DNA from 4 places in the Pelotomaculum isophthalicicum JI genome. Region 1 is predicted to be linked to each of the others. Evidence: riboswitches for the same ligand, from Rfam matches in the RefSeq annotation. Region 1 holds a riboswitch; each other region holds the start of a gene.
What was found. Region 1 has a riboswitch for cyclic di-GMP ahead of L7E55_RS02870 (fimbrial biogenesis chaperone). Riboswitches for the same ligand answer to the same signal wherever they lie in the genome.
Positions count from the first base shown of each region.

Region 2: it holds a riboswitch for cyclic di-GMP, as region 1 does, so the genes downstream of both, L7E55_RS00745 (hypothetical protein) here and L7E55_RS02870 (fimbrial biogenesis chaperone) in region 1, are expected to answer to the same signal.
Region 3: it holds a riboswitch for cyclic di-GMP, as region 1 does, so the genes downstream of both, L7E55_RS14445 (ArsB/NhaD family transporter) here and L7E55_RS02870 (fimbrial biogenesis chaperone) in region 1, are expected to answer to the same signal.
Region 4: it holds a riboswitch for cyclic di-GMP, as region 1 does, so the genes downstream of both, L7E55_RS07085 (diguanylate cyclase) here and L7E55_RS02870 (fimbrial biogenesis chaperone) in region 1, are expected to answer to the same signal.

Region 1 covers NZ_JAKOAV010000003.1:102,332-105,505, forward strand. The annotation lists gene L7E55_RS02865 (ribonuclease J) at 1-1,572, shown strand, start outside; cyclic di-GMP riboswitch class I at 1,699-1,792, shown strand; gene L7E55_RS02870 (fimbrial biogenesis chaperone) at 1,905-2,873, shown strand; gene L7E55_RS02875 (hypothetical protein) at 2,928-3,174, shown strand, end outside.
Region 2 covers NZ_JAKOAV010000001.1:163,462-166,635, reverse strand. The annotation lists gene L7E55_RS00765 (hypothetical protein) at 101-256, shown strand; gene L7E55_RS00760 (hypothetical protein) at 595-732, opposite strand; gene L7E55_RS00755 (hypothetical protein) at 761-889, opposite strand; tRNA gene L7E55_RS00750 (tRNA-Thr) at 1,204-1,278, opposite strand; cyclic di-GMP riboswitch class I at 1,589-1,677, shown strand; gene L7E55_RS00745 (hypothetical protein) at 1,713-1,940, shown strand; gene L7E55_RS00740 (DUF2225 domain-containing protein) at 2,283-3,174, shown strand, end outside.
Region 3 covers NZ_JAKOAV010000033.1:31,509-34,682, forward strand. The annotation lists gene L7E55_RS14445 (ArsB/NhaD family transporter) at 1-1,233, opposite strand, end outside; cyclic di-GMP riboswitch class I at 1,394-1,483, opposite strand; gene L7E55_RS14450 (sensor domain-containing diguanylate cyclase) at 1,603-3,174, opposite strand, start outside.
Region 4 covers NZ_JAKOAV010000010.1:28,176-31,349, reverse strand. The annotation lists gene L7E55_RS07085 (diguanylate cyclase) at 1-1,997, opposite strand, end outside; cyclic di-GMP riboswitch class II at 2,070-2,153, opposite strand; gene L7E55_RS07080 (CBS domain-containing protein) at 2,435-2,827, opposite strand.

The DNA.
Region 1 (3,174 bases):
AATATTTTAGTAATTGACTGCGGTTTAATGTTCCCGGAAGAAGAAATGTTGGGAATAGATATTGTTATTCCGGACATTACCTATCTGTTGGATAATAGGGAGCTTGTCCGCGGGATAGTGCTTACCCATGGCCATGAGGATCATATAGGAGCCCTGCCTTATGTCTTGCGGCAGTTAAATGTTCCTGTGTACGGCACGAGGCTTACCTTAGGCTTGCTGCAAGGTAAGCTTAAGGAGCGGAATGTTGATGCCGCTCTTAATTCGGTTAAGCCAAGGGACATTGTTCAAATCGGGCCATTCAGGGTGGAATTCATCAAAGTATCGCACAGTATACCGGATGCTGTGGCAATAGCCGTGCATACACCGGTGGGAGTGATTATTTACACTGGTGACTTTAAATTTGACCAGACCCCGGTCGACGGCCAGGTTACTGATTTTCACCGGCTGGCTCAGTTGGGTGACAAAGGTGTATTGGTTTTGCTGTCGGATAGCACCAACGCTGAAATACCAGGATACACCCTTTCTGAGCGAATGGTGGGAAATACTTTTGATGAAACCTTTCGCCAGGCTACTGAGCGGATTATTATCGCCACATTTGCGTCAAATGTGCACAGGCTCCAGCAAGCCATCCAGGTAGCTCACAGGCAGAACCGCAAGGTTGCCGTAGTGGGACGTAGCATGGTTAATGTGGTCAGTGTGGCTTACGAACTCGGATATCTTCATATTCCCGAGAACACGATGGTCGAGTTAGATGAGGCAAACCGTCTGCCGAGACATAAGGTGGTAATTTTAACAACAGGCAGTCAGGGAGAACCGATGTCGGCTTTGACGAGAATAGCCTTGTCAGATCATAAACAGGTAGATATTGTACCGGGCGACACGGTTATTATTTCGGCCACTCCTATCCCCGGAAACGAAAAGGTGGTTGCCCGGATTATAGACCAGCTTTTCAAACAAGGAGCGTATGTTATTTACGAATCGGCTTCAAGTATTCACGTATCAGGACATCCGTGCCAGGAAGACCTCAAAATGATGATTAACCTGGTTCGCCCCAAGTTTTTTGTACCTGTGCACGGGGAATACAGAATGCTCATTAAGCACGCTGAACTGGCCAAAGAAGTTGGGGTTTTGCCGGGGAATGTTTTTGTGGCGGAAAATGGCCAGGTATTGGAATTCACCCGCCGCGCCGGGCGAATCAACGGCAAGGTAACGGCTGGAAAAGTGCTTGTTGATGGTTTAGGTGTCGGGGATGTTGGCAATATCGTTCTCAGAGATCGCAAGCAGCTATCCCAGGATGGAATTCTGATCGTGGTTGTTACAATAAATCGAGAAGCAGGTTTGATTGTAGCCGGTCCTGATATAGTATCACGAGGTTTTGTTTACGTCCGGGAATCGGAAGAATTGCTGGAAGAAGCCAGGATAAAGGTTAGGAATGCGTTAGATATATGCACGGAACGTGGTGTATCGGAATGGTCGGCAATTAAATCGCAAGTAAGGGAAGTTTTAGGAAAATTTCTTTATGAAAAAACTAGGAGAAGGCCAATGATTTTACCCATCATCATGGAAGTGTGACGAAAGAAACTGGAAATAATCCTAAGTGAATTAAGCCGCTATTATGCGGCTTTTCCGTTCTTATTACGGATATTTAAGTAAATGTAGTGAAAAAATATATTGCACAGGTAATTAATAACTTATATAATAACAACAAAGCAATCTATGCCGAAAGGCATAGGGCGCAAAGCTACGGACCTAAAGGGTTATTGATTTGCCTTACGGTAGCCGGGCTGCCTTAGGTTATATTATTATCGCCAAGCCTAAGTATTTAACTTGGGCTTGGCTTTATTATTACATATTGCGACAAATTGTTTACAATATAGTTGTTTTGAATAACTGAGGTGTGACATATGGTTAGAATAAAACCGGTCAAAGGCATATTTATATTACTATTAGGGATTGGTTTACTTATAGGAGCATATGACACTGCCAATGCAGTTGAACTTAATGGTGTAAGTCTCGGGCCGTCGATCGTCGACAAAACCGTTAAACCAGGGGAAAGCTTCGAACAAGAATTTAACGTGCAGAACCGGACAGGTGAAATTGTTAGAATTGAAGCATATTTACAGGATTTTCGCGAGGAAAACAACCAGTGGAATAAGGTCGAGGACATTGATTCCAGCTGGTCGCCCATGACCTGGGCTACTGTCGTCAGCGCTCCGGAAAAACTGGATAATGGGGAACAAGGTAAAATCCGTGTAAGATTTGATGTTCCTTTAAATGCTGAAGCGGGTGAGCATGTAACTTATTTTAACAGCAAATTCATACCTATGCTCCCGGAACAAGAAGGGAAGTTGTCCGCGGCTATTACTGTGGCATCAGAAATCCGCTCGCTTGTTTACGTGAAAGTAACCGATGCCGCTGGAAGTTTAAACCTAAAGCGAGACTGGCGCGTTATTAAAGCGGATACAGGTTTCTGGAACACTGGCAAGCCTGTTTTTATTGTGGCTGTAACAAACACAGGTGATGTGCACCTGGAAGTACGGGGTAATATTGAAATTTATGACGTTCTGAGAAACCAGAGGACTCAACTCAATGTACCATTGTTTAACGTTTTGCCCGGTAAAGAGAAAAAGATTGAAATTCCTTGGGACGAAGCGCCATTCATCGGTTATTTCCAAGGAAACATGTTGTTGACCTATAATAGTGAGAACTTTTATGAACGAAAGCTATCATTCTTAACCGGACCTCTGCTTACAATGGCTGGTACGGTGACGATTATTGCGGCCATTATTCTTGCCGTCATTCTATATATTCGCAAGCTTCACAAACGGTTGGCGGAAAAAGGAGGACTGCAGGACAATAATCCCGGAGCATAATCATAATTAAATGACACCAACGGTCCGGGTACAACATGAAAGGAGGTGAATTAGGTGAAAAAAACCGTAGCTATTCTTTTGATGCTAGGAATACTGATGGTTGCCGCGGGCATAGTGAATGCAGCCACCTTGGCTATAACCGCCAATGTTCAAAACTCATTGACCCTGGCGCTTAATCCAGCTTCTTTGACCTTTAACAACGTACAGCAAGGTACTGCTACTACCCCTGAGACATTGACAGCCACCACCAGTGGAACCGGTGCCTACCAACTCCAGCTTTCAAGCACATCATTCATCGCGT
Region 2 (3,174 bases), on a different contig from region 1:
GGTAATATTCTCCACGGTAACGTTAACCATAATAACCCATATGACATATTATATTTTAAGACCGGTCAGGAAATCCATCCCCGAGAGGAGGGAATTCAAAATGGGCTTCGTAGAGAAAAAAGAAGAGGAATGCGATTGCCGCAATTGCCGCATTGAAATTAAGGATAGTATTGTCGTGATAATTTGTGGTGAAGTGGAAGTTGAGAAGTTAAAACATTGCCTTGGCTCATTAATGGAAGCAAAAGATAACAAATAGGAAGAGGAAAATACTTTTGCCTCTGCCGGTATGCCGTGGCGTATTTACGCTACGGCCTTTCTTATGTTTGCAGTAAACCTCTCCAGTTAAGCCAGGATTCGTGGTTCCCGGCTTATTTTATGGCAACTCCGGCTATTCAGACGTTGTTATATTCTTTCGATTACCCCATCTTGACATTATATTTATATGATTTCTACGTTTTTGAGCCGTATGGCCCGGTGATAGTTCACCCGGTTGGCCATATTTTGCATGTATCTCATTTTACCATTGCCAAAATCATAACCACCGGTAAATACCGATGGTTACAAACGTAGCCTTTATGTTAGTGTTTTTACAGTTTAAATGCAGCAGCCGCACATGCCCACGCCGAAAACGAGCAGGATGAAAATCAGGAAGATAATAAACGCTGGGCTACTAAAACAACCTGTGCCACAAGCTTCTTCCGCTTTAACTACTTGGGACTTAACTTCAGCCATGGAAATACCTCCTTATAAGGCTTTCATACTAAATACAGCCTCCGCAGCAACTCACTCCAAAGATGAGCAGGATAAAAATCAGGAAAACAATAAACCCGATGTTACCAAAACCTGTGCCGCATCCTGTGCCGCAACCTGCACCTACGCCGAATGCCATAAGAATCACCCCTTTTGCTTTTTTATATAATATGCAGGCAATGATTTATGTGTTAATCAATGGTTATGCACCCAAATTAATCTAGCAGCATAAGTTATATTAACAGTTGCTCCTTTTGTTCCATAGACCTCCTTGGCAAAAACCCGGTCCATCAATGGGCTGGGTTTTTGTTTTTCGGTTGGACTGTAGAAAAAGCCCGCCTTAAAGACGGGCAAAGAGAGGTGAAAGATGTTAAAAAGGTAAGGCGTACCAGGAGACATTAGGGTCATTAATAAAACAGCCTCCAGCTAAAACCCCGGAGGCCTTGATTTTCTTGGAGCTGATGGTGGGATTTGAACCCACGACCTGCGCATTACGAGTGCGCTGCTCTACCCCTGAGCCACATCAGCTTAATTAAATAAATTTTTAGTTAACAACTAGCGCATTTAATATTTTATCCGAACAAGTAGTTAAAGTCAACTTGCCTCCAATACTAGGTTACGGTAAATCCTTTCTTGATTGAATTGTCATGTGATAATTATGAAGATATTCACACAGTATGCTTCAATGTTGCCCCTATTGTACAAACAATTGATTTTGACATTTTATACGGTTTTTCCTACCTGAATGTCGTAAAAAATAGGACCATAGTCCTGTGATAATAGTTCTCCTTTCACATTTTCTTATTTTAAATAGCTGTTATAATATAGTAACAACGCAAACTGAAAAAGGCAAACATAGTGAAAACTATGGACGCAAAGCCACGGGTCTAAAGTATCGTGTAGTACCATGATAGCCGGGTTACCAGTAACCCCGGGATTCCTTTACAAAGAAGGGGTAGTATATGCGTTATATAAAAACATTTTACCCAAAAGTTCTATACTTCATTTTACCTTTCATAACCATATTTATTCTGATAAAATATAACACTCCAATGCTGGCCGCTGGAGTCGCCCTTTATTTAATGATGGGTTTCGACGATTCATCTAACAAGTTTTTATCCCGCTTCAGCGAAAAAGAGTATACCGTCAACATCACTGATTGGATGAAAAAAGAAGTTAGTCATAACTAAGTGTTATTGTAACTAATAAACATTAAGGTTACTGCAATTTAGGACTAAAGTCCTAAAAAATTGGGAAATTTTTCTCATGTAGGATAATTAAAAATAATTATAATTATTTTTAATACCTCCTTTAATATAATCACCCATCTAGAGGGGCTTTCTCCCCACCATTCCCTATTCCATAATACAGGGAATTTTTTTTATTGTTTTTAATTCATGGATATTATGCGGGAACACAGTTATTTTAGCTGAGAAAAAAATCCACCTTTGCAATAAGTAAAAATTCCTTTCAATTGATATTTTGGTAGTATAGAATATTAACTGAAATCTTAAAGGTGGGTGAAATCATACATGGATGCTCTTGAAAGCATTTTAAAGAAGATACCTTTTTTTAAAGACATAAACTATCCTTTACAAGACTTGGTTAAAAAAATGCGCCTAGAGCGTTTCGAAGAAAATACAGATATATTTTCTGAAGGAGAGCAAGGTTCAAGCTTATACCTAATCATATCAGGAAAAGTTTTAATATATGCAAAATCGACCACTGGACAGGAAATGGCTATCCAAACACTTGAACCGTCAGATTTTTTTGGGGAAATGAGTCTGTTAGACGGCGGATATCGCTCAGCCTGCGCCAGGACATTAGAAAAATCAATTATTTTTAGTCTGGAACGAAAAGACTTTCTAGAATTTCTAGATGATAACCCGAGAGCAGCTGTAAAAATAATTGAAACTTTAAGCAAAAGACTTCGACAATCAAATATCCGAAATAAAATATTAATTGAAACCAACCGCAAGTTAACTAACCAGGGTACCGACCAAAACCAGATTACCGCCGCCAATATACCCGTACAGTTCAATGACGAGCGACAAGAGCAGTTAACCAAGGAAACAAAAGAATTCAGCGTTAAAAAAGATACGTATGCCCCGGAAGAAAAAGAGGAAAACGGTTTCGCGGATATATTGGAACAGCATTTAAACGATGTCGAACATGCTGATGAGGAAGATGATAAGGCAGACGCCAAAAAAGAGATTGAGCAAAAAGAAATGTTGTATTATAAAAAAGCCGTTTGTCCAATTTGCAACGCTAAATTCGAAACACCGAAAGCTTTGTCAAAATACGTTCAATCCGTGAAGATGGATTATGATTTCTGTCAACACCACAAGTATATTAATCCGATTTATTATGAAATGAGTGTTTGTCCTATTTGTGGCTTTACCTATAACGAAGAGATCCAAGGAA
Region 3 (3,174 bases), on a different contig from region 1:
CAGCATTAGCGGAAAAGCGATCTTCATATAATTAACAAAGCTGATATGCAGCCCTTCTTTTTCGGCTATACCCAAAACGACAACATTTGCCGAGGCGCCTATGGCTGTTCCATTGCCGCCAAGGCAGGCGCCCAACGACAGCGACCACCACAGCAGGTTTAAGTCCGCGATACCTCCCAAACGGCCCATGTCTTGAATGAGCGGGATCATTGTAGCAACAAAAGGAATGTTGTCAACAAAGGCCGAGGCTATGGCGGACAGCCAAAGAATCAGCATAGCGGTGGGCACCATGATGCCACCTGTTACATCCAGTGACCATTTAGCCATTGCTTCAATTACTCCTACCTTCTCTAAAGCCCCAACCACTACGAATAGGCCAACAAAGAAAAAGATAACAGGCCACTCCACCGCATATAAGGCATGCTCCGGGTCACTCATTGTAACCAGAAGCAATAAGCTGGCGCCTGACAGGGCTATAACTGATGATTCAAGGTGTACATATTGGTGCAAGACAAAACCTAGAACGGTTAGGAAAAGTACAATCAGACATTTATTTAAAAGCTTTTGATCCTTTATCTCATCCTTTTCATTAATTTCCATAATATTATCTTTGAGTTCAGGTCTAGCCACCAGTTGTCTTCTATATATGATCTGAATAAAGAAAATGGTCAAAATATATATAACAATTATTACAGGGGTCAGGTTAAAGACAAAGTCCATAAAGCCGAGACCAGTGGCGCTACCAATCATGATGTTCGGCGGGTCGCCAATTAAAGTGGCTGTGCCCCCAATATTGGAGGCGATGATTTCAGAAATCAAGAACGGCAATGGGTTAAGTTCAAGCTGCCTCGCTATGGCAAAGGTAACAGGCACAATTAATAGCACAGTGGTAACATTGTCTAAAAACGCGGATAAGATAGCTGTTATCAAAGACAGGGCGGCGATAATTTTGATCGGTTCCCCTCTTGAACTTTTGGCTGCCTTAATTGCCAAATATTCAAAAATACCGGTTTGCTTGGTGATACCCACAATGATCATCATACCCACCAGCAAGCCAATGGTGTTAAAATCAATAGCTTCAACAATTTGTTCCAGACCTAATATTTTTGTTAAAGCCATTAAACTGGCTCCTACCAAGGCAACCACAGTGCGATGAATTTTTTCTGTAACTATTACCGCGTATGTAATTAAAAAAATTGCCGTAGCAAAAATGACCTGACTACTTTCCGACAAGATCTAACCTCCCTTTCACATATCAATACATCTGAAATATTAAGTTTTATCTTCACCTCCAGGTAAAATTTATATAATTTAACACAATCCTAAAGAAACGCAATAAAAAAGAGGTGGGAACAGTCATATAAGACTATACCCACTCCAGTAAAGTCAATGTCCTTGTCGCCTGGCAATCATGGCATATATACCAGCTTTAGACCCATGGCTTAGCGTCCCCGGTTTTCACACGGGTTTGCCCAACACGATGTTACGATATTATTTTTTTTTATTATATATTTATTGCATGCATAGTACAATATTTTTTTCATGTTTGATGTCCCATCGTTATATATTACCTTGCTGATTTGCAGGTAGCCATAATAATATTTATTTAGCTATAACTCGATTCCGGCCGCTCTGTTTTGCTTCATAAAGAGCTGCGTCTGCCCGTTCAATCAACTCTTCGATGCGTTCGCCCTTTTTGAAGGAAGTCACACCCAGACTGCATGTTTGATGCCCCGCTCCGGGGAACACCGTTTGTTCAACCGCAGCCCTGATTTTTTCCGCCACGACCAGCGCGCCATCGAGCCCGGTTTCCGGCATGGCGATGAGGAATTCCTCTCCACCCCAGCGGCTCAACATATCCGGAGCGCGCACTTGCTTCTTGATGATCTTAACGATGTTGACGAGGAACGCATCTCCGGCAATGTGCCTGTATGTGTCATTCACTTCCTTAAAAAAGTCTATGTCCAAAATAATGATTGAAAACTCTGAACCGTACCGTTCACACCGGTTCTTTTCACTGTTCAATAATTCGCAGGCCTTCACCCTGTTATAGGCCTGAGTCAAGAGATCTGTTTCAGCCAGCCGCCTAGTTTCTTTATTGGCTATTTCCAGTTCATCCGTGACCGCCCTAATGAAGTGGAGCAAACGGGAAATGAACCGGGAATGTTGGTAAGCAAAAAGATCCGCGTCCTCCTGAAACAGCGGCTTCCTATGCCCATTTTGGATTTGCGCGGCTTTCCCGCCGTAATTGCGCTCTTTCATGCCTACCGCCACCATAGTGTAATTGAGATGATTGATGCTGTTCGGGCTGCTGTTTATTTCTCCATGTGTATAGAATCCGGATGTCGGTGCAATATTTTCAAATGGTTTTGTCTCTAACTCCACATCGTTATGCAAGAAAGCTCGCCTGGCGGCACAGCTATAAAGGAAAATAGATTCAGGCTCGAAGGCTGCCAGCAGGCTTTGCACTGCAGCAGCCTGTTCAATAATTGTGTTTGGATCGCCGTAACCGAAGAGAACTGTTTCACCCTTCTTTAAATCAGCAAGGAATAAGATAGCATTTTCCTCGTTGACTGCCATAGCGGGCCTGGCGTACTGCCTGCCATCTCTTTTTACCATCAATGGAAACACTATGGCGTTATGCTGGAAGCTCTTATCATTTTGAATATCCAGATATCGCCGATATATTTTGAAGGCAGGTTGACCGTCGATTTTTTTCACCCAATAGCCGTTCACTTCCGTGATAACCATTTCCTTACCTAACGGATGCCAGCCAAGATAGTTATGTGTTTCAATCTTAATCCCATCTCCCAGAAAAGCAACCGCGACCACACCCTTAAAGGTGTGCCGGGAGTTGCAGAAAATCAGGGCTTTCATTTCTGATACCGGTGATGAATACTCGCCTGCGCCACCGCCGAAAACAGGATAGGCGACTTGAGCATCGGCAAAGCCTGTTAAAAAATCTGACACGTCCATCGTTGTAGTTGTCGTCAGCAACAACACACCCGCTATTTTCGCGCACGTGTTTTCAATATCGGCGCGTAAAGTTTTCCCCAAATCAACTTCTCCGCCGGTTGCGGCGTCCAATATAAAGGCTTTTACGGTTGTTTCTTTAAAAAACGTTATTGAAATGACCGTAGAGTTAGTGAATAGCTGGCCGTTAGCAATCTCTCC
Region 4 (3,174 bases), on a different contig from region 1:
CCGAAAAGTGCGGCGCTAAAATTCAGGTACGAATTATTTAAATTACTGCCCCTAAAAAGTACTTTACCGTCGCCAAATTGCGTACCAAAGAAATTGACGTTTTTACTATAAAAACATGAGGAAGTAAAATCTTTTTCTCCTGTTCCAAAAGTAATATTGTTAAAATGCACCGTGTCTGACATGAATATCGTTTTTTGAAAGTCAACTTTCCCATTTCCAAAAAAACAAGATGCCAGACTAAAACCATCCATGCCATACTTAGTATCGCTAAAATCAGAATTCCCGTCAAAAAAACACTTCTCCGCATAGAAACTACGCAAGGTATTATCCTCATCCCATTCAAAAAAATCATGGTAATCATTGATCGAAAAATTCGAAAGATACAATTCTTTAAGCTGGAAATTTGGATACATATTTTTTAAGGCTATGATCTCATCTTTACTTAAATATCCAAACGTCCTCGTTTCTGTCTGTACGCTTTCATCATTAAACGCTATGATCTTTATATGTGAATTATTTGGGTTTTCTCTAATTTTTTTTATCAGTTCCAGACCACCTATTATTGGCATTATTAAATCGATAATAGCCAAGTGGGGCCTTATCCTTTGCAATTGCTCCAGTGCATCTTCTCCATCTTTTGCCATGAACACCATATAGTCCTCTTCTAACTCTTTCAACAAGATGTTTCTGATTACAGCACTGTCATCGACTACTAGAATTTTGGTTAGGGGGGAATGAACACCTTTACCTGATTGACCCGCCAGAACAACTTTGTTTCTGCCAGTTTCTTTAGCCAGGTAAAGGGCAGCATCAGCGGCTTTAATTATTTCCTGTTCAGTTTTACCGTCTTTGTCAAACTCTCCTATTCCAGAGCTAAAGGTTATCTGGATGTTTTTATTTTGATAGGGTTCGATTATGGGCATTTTTTCCCATGCGGAACGCAATCGTTCCAATATTTTATAGGCGGTTAACGCATCAGTATCCGGAAGAAGGGCAACGAATTCCTCGCCGCCGTATCTCCCAATCGTATCGGTTCTTCGAAACTTGCTGTATAGAAAGGAGGCAAACTGCTGCAGGACGAAATCGCCAACCTGATGACCGTGTTCGTCGTTAACTTTCTTAAAGAAATCAAGGTCGCATATGGCAACGCAAAAGCTTTTTTTATGGCGGGAAAAGCGTTCAACTTCTTCAGTAAGTCTTTCCATAAAGTAACCACGGGAAAAAGTTCCGGTAAGCGGATCGCGGACTGCCAGGCCGTGCAGTTCCTCCATGCGGCTGATCTTAGCTTCGATGCGGGCAACTAAATCTTCCGTGTTGAATGGCTTTATTATGTAATCGTCAGCCCCTAATTTAATACCCTCAACTATTTCCATGGGACTGGATTTGCTGGTAAGAAAAAAGATTGGCGTCCACTTATAGCGATGATCTGTTCGCAGTTCTTTAAAAAGCTCCAGGCCATTTGTTCCGGGCATTACGATGTCAAGAATAATTAAATCCGGCCTGTAGTGTTCAAGAATTTTTTTGGCTTCAGAAGCATCACCAGCATCAACAATTCCTAAATTCTTTTTTGATAACTCTTGTTTTATAAATTGTCTTATGGCGGTATCATCGTCTACGATAAGCACTTCCTTGCGCGGCACCTCTGGGAGTTTTTGCTCTTGCTCATCGGGCGATATTATGTCTTCGACTGTTTTTAGAAGGTTTGCCCTCTCTTCGATGATGTCTACAGTATCTTCACACTCCTTTAAAAGGTTTATGTCTGCCGCCTGCCCAGTTTCAAGATTGGTGGCAATTCTGTCTTCCAGGCTTTTCGCGGCTTCGATTATTTCCCCAAAGCCGACAGCAGCGCCGGTGCCATAAACAGTGTGGAAGAATATATGTAGGATGTTCTGGCATGTTTTATTATGTGGCTCTTCTTTTAAGGTACTTATGGCCTGACGTATTTTGGTAATCCTGGTTAACGTTTCCTCGATAAAAATCTGCAGGGGATTATCCATATACTGTCCCTCCGTATACTCATCTGATTGCTTCTAAGTGAATAAATCATATAAAAAACCGACCTTTATTATCTGATAAAAGGTCGGTTGCATCACTTACTCAATCAACTCAAGATGCCCAAATGATAGAGTTGATTTCATTGTCCCTTGCTTTTTTAGTTTAGAAATACCCGCCTTTTCCAATACTTGCCATAAGGTCAGAATGAAATACGTGGCGCGATGGCCTGATACGTTTGCTTGCGTTCCCCCATAAATTTATTTACAAGCTCTTCCGTCATTCGTTCAATCGTTGATAACCCAACTTGTCGCTACGGCGCAATTCCTGCGCCATTTTCCGGCGACCATAAGCAACGAGTGAGGTGGTTTATGATGTTGCTGAAAAAGAGTCCGAAGGTTCAATATCTATCTGTAATTATTTAACTATAATATTGAAATATCTATTTTACAGATGAGTATGTATCAATAACTACTTGAAGCATATCCGCAGAAGTTATAATTCCTACTATTTTTCCTTCATCTAAAACCGGCAGGCTGCTTATTTTTTTGTCCAACATCAGTTTAGCCGCTGAAACAATATCATCTTCGGGATTTACTATAAAAACATATTTATAGCTCATTGCCCAACTAACAGGCGTTTCGGGATAACCACCCGGACGACAAAGGACTTTTTCAATATCGTGTTCTACAACAATACCCACCAGAGTGCCTTTATTGTCAAGTACCGGTAGTCTCCTACAGTCTTTCGTCCGCATTAAGTTCAAGGCTTCTTTGATTGAAACATCAGCATTTACAGTAACCACATTCCGTACCATCTTGTCCTTGACTTTCATCTTTCCACCTCACCTGTCATAGTGATCTACGGATCGTCTTATCTTTATATGAGCATATTTCGACAAATAAAAGGACTTTCCTTCCAAAGATTACGACTAAATTGCCATCTGGAACACGGCGGTTCAACCCCCTATTAATGGAGCCTATATACGGATCAATTCCTTGATTGATAAGCGTACCAACGGTTTCAAGCTAAGAAAAGAAAGCATGCAAAAGACAACGGAAGTTATGCGGAGCAAAAATCTTAGCATCTGTGGAGGCCGCAACCAGTAAAAAGTACCATCCATTTCGATTGTTGGGCGATTTTGAAAATGTCAAGAGTTTTTTGCGTATTTTCTGATTTTCT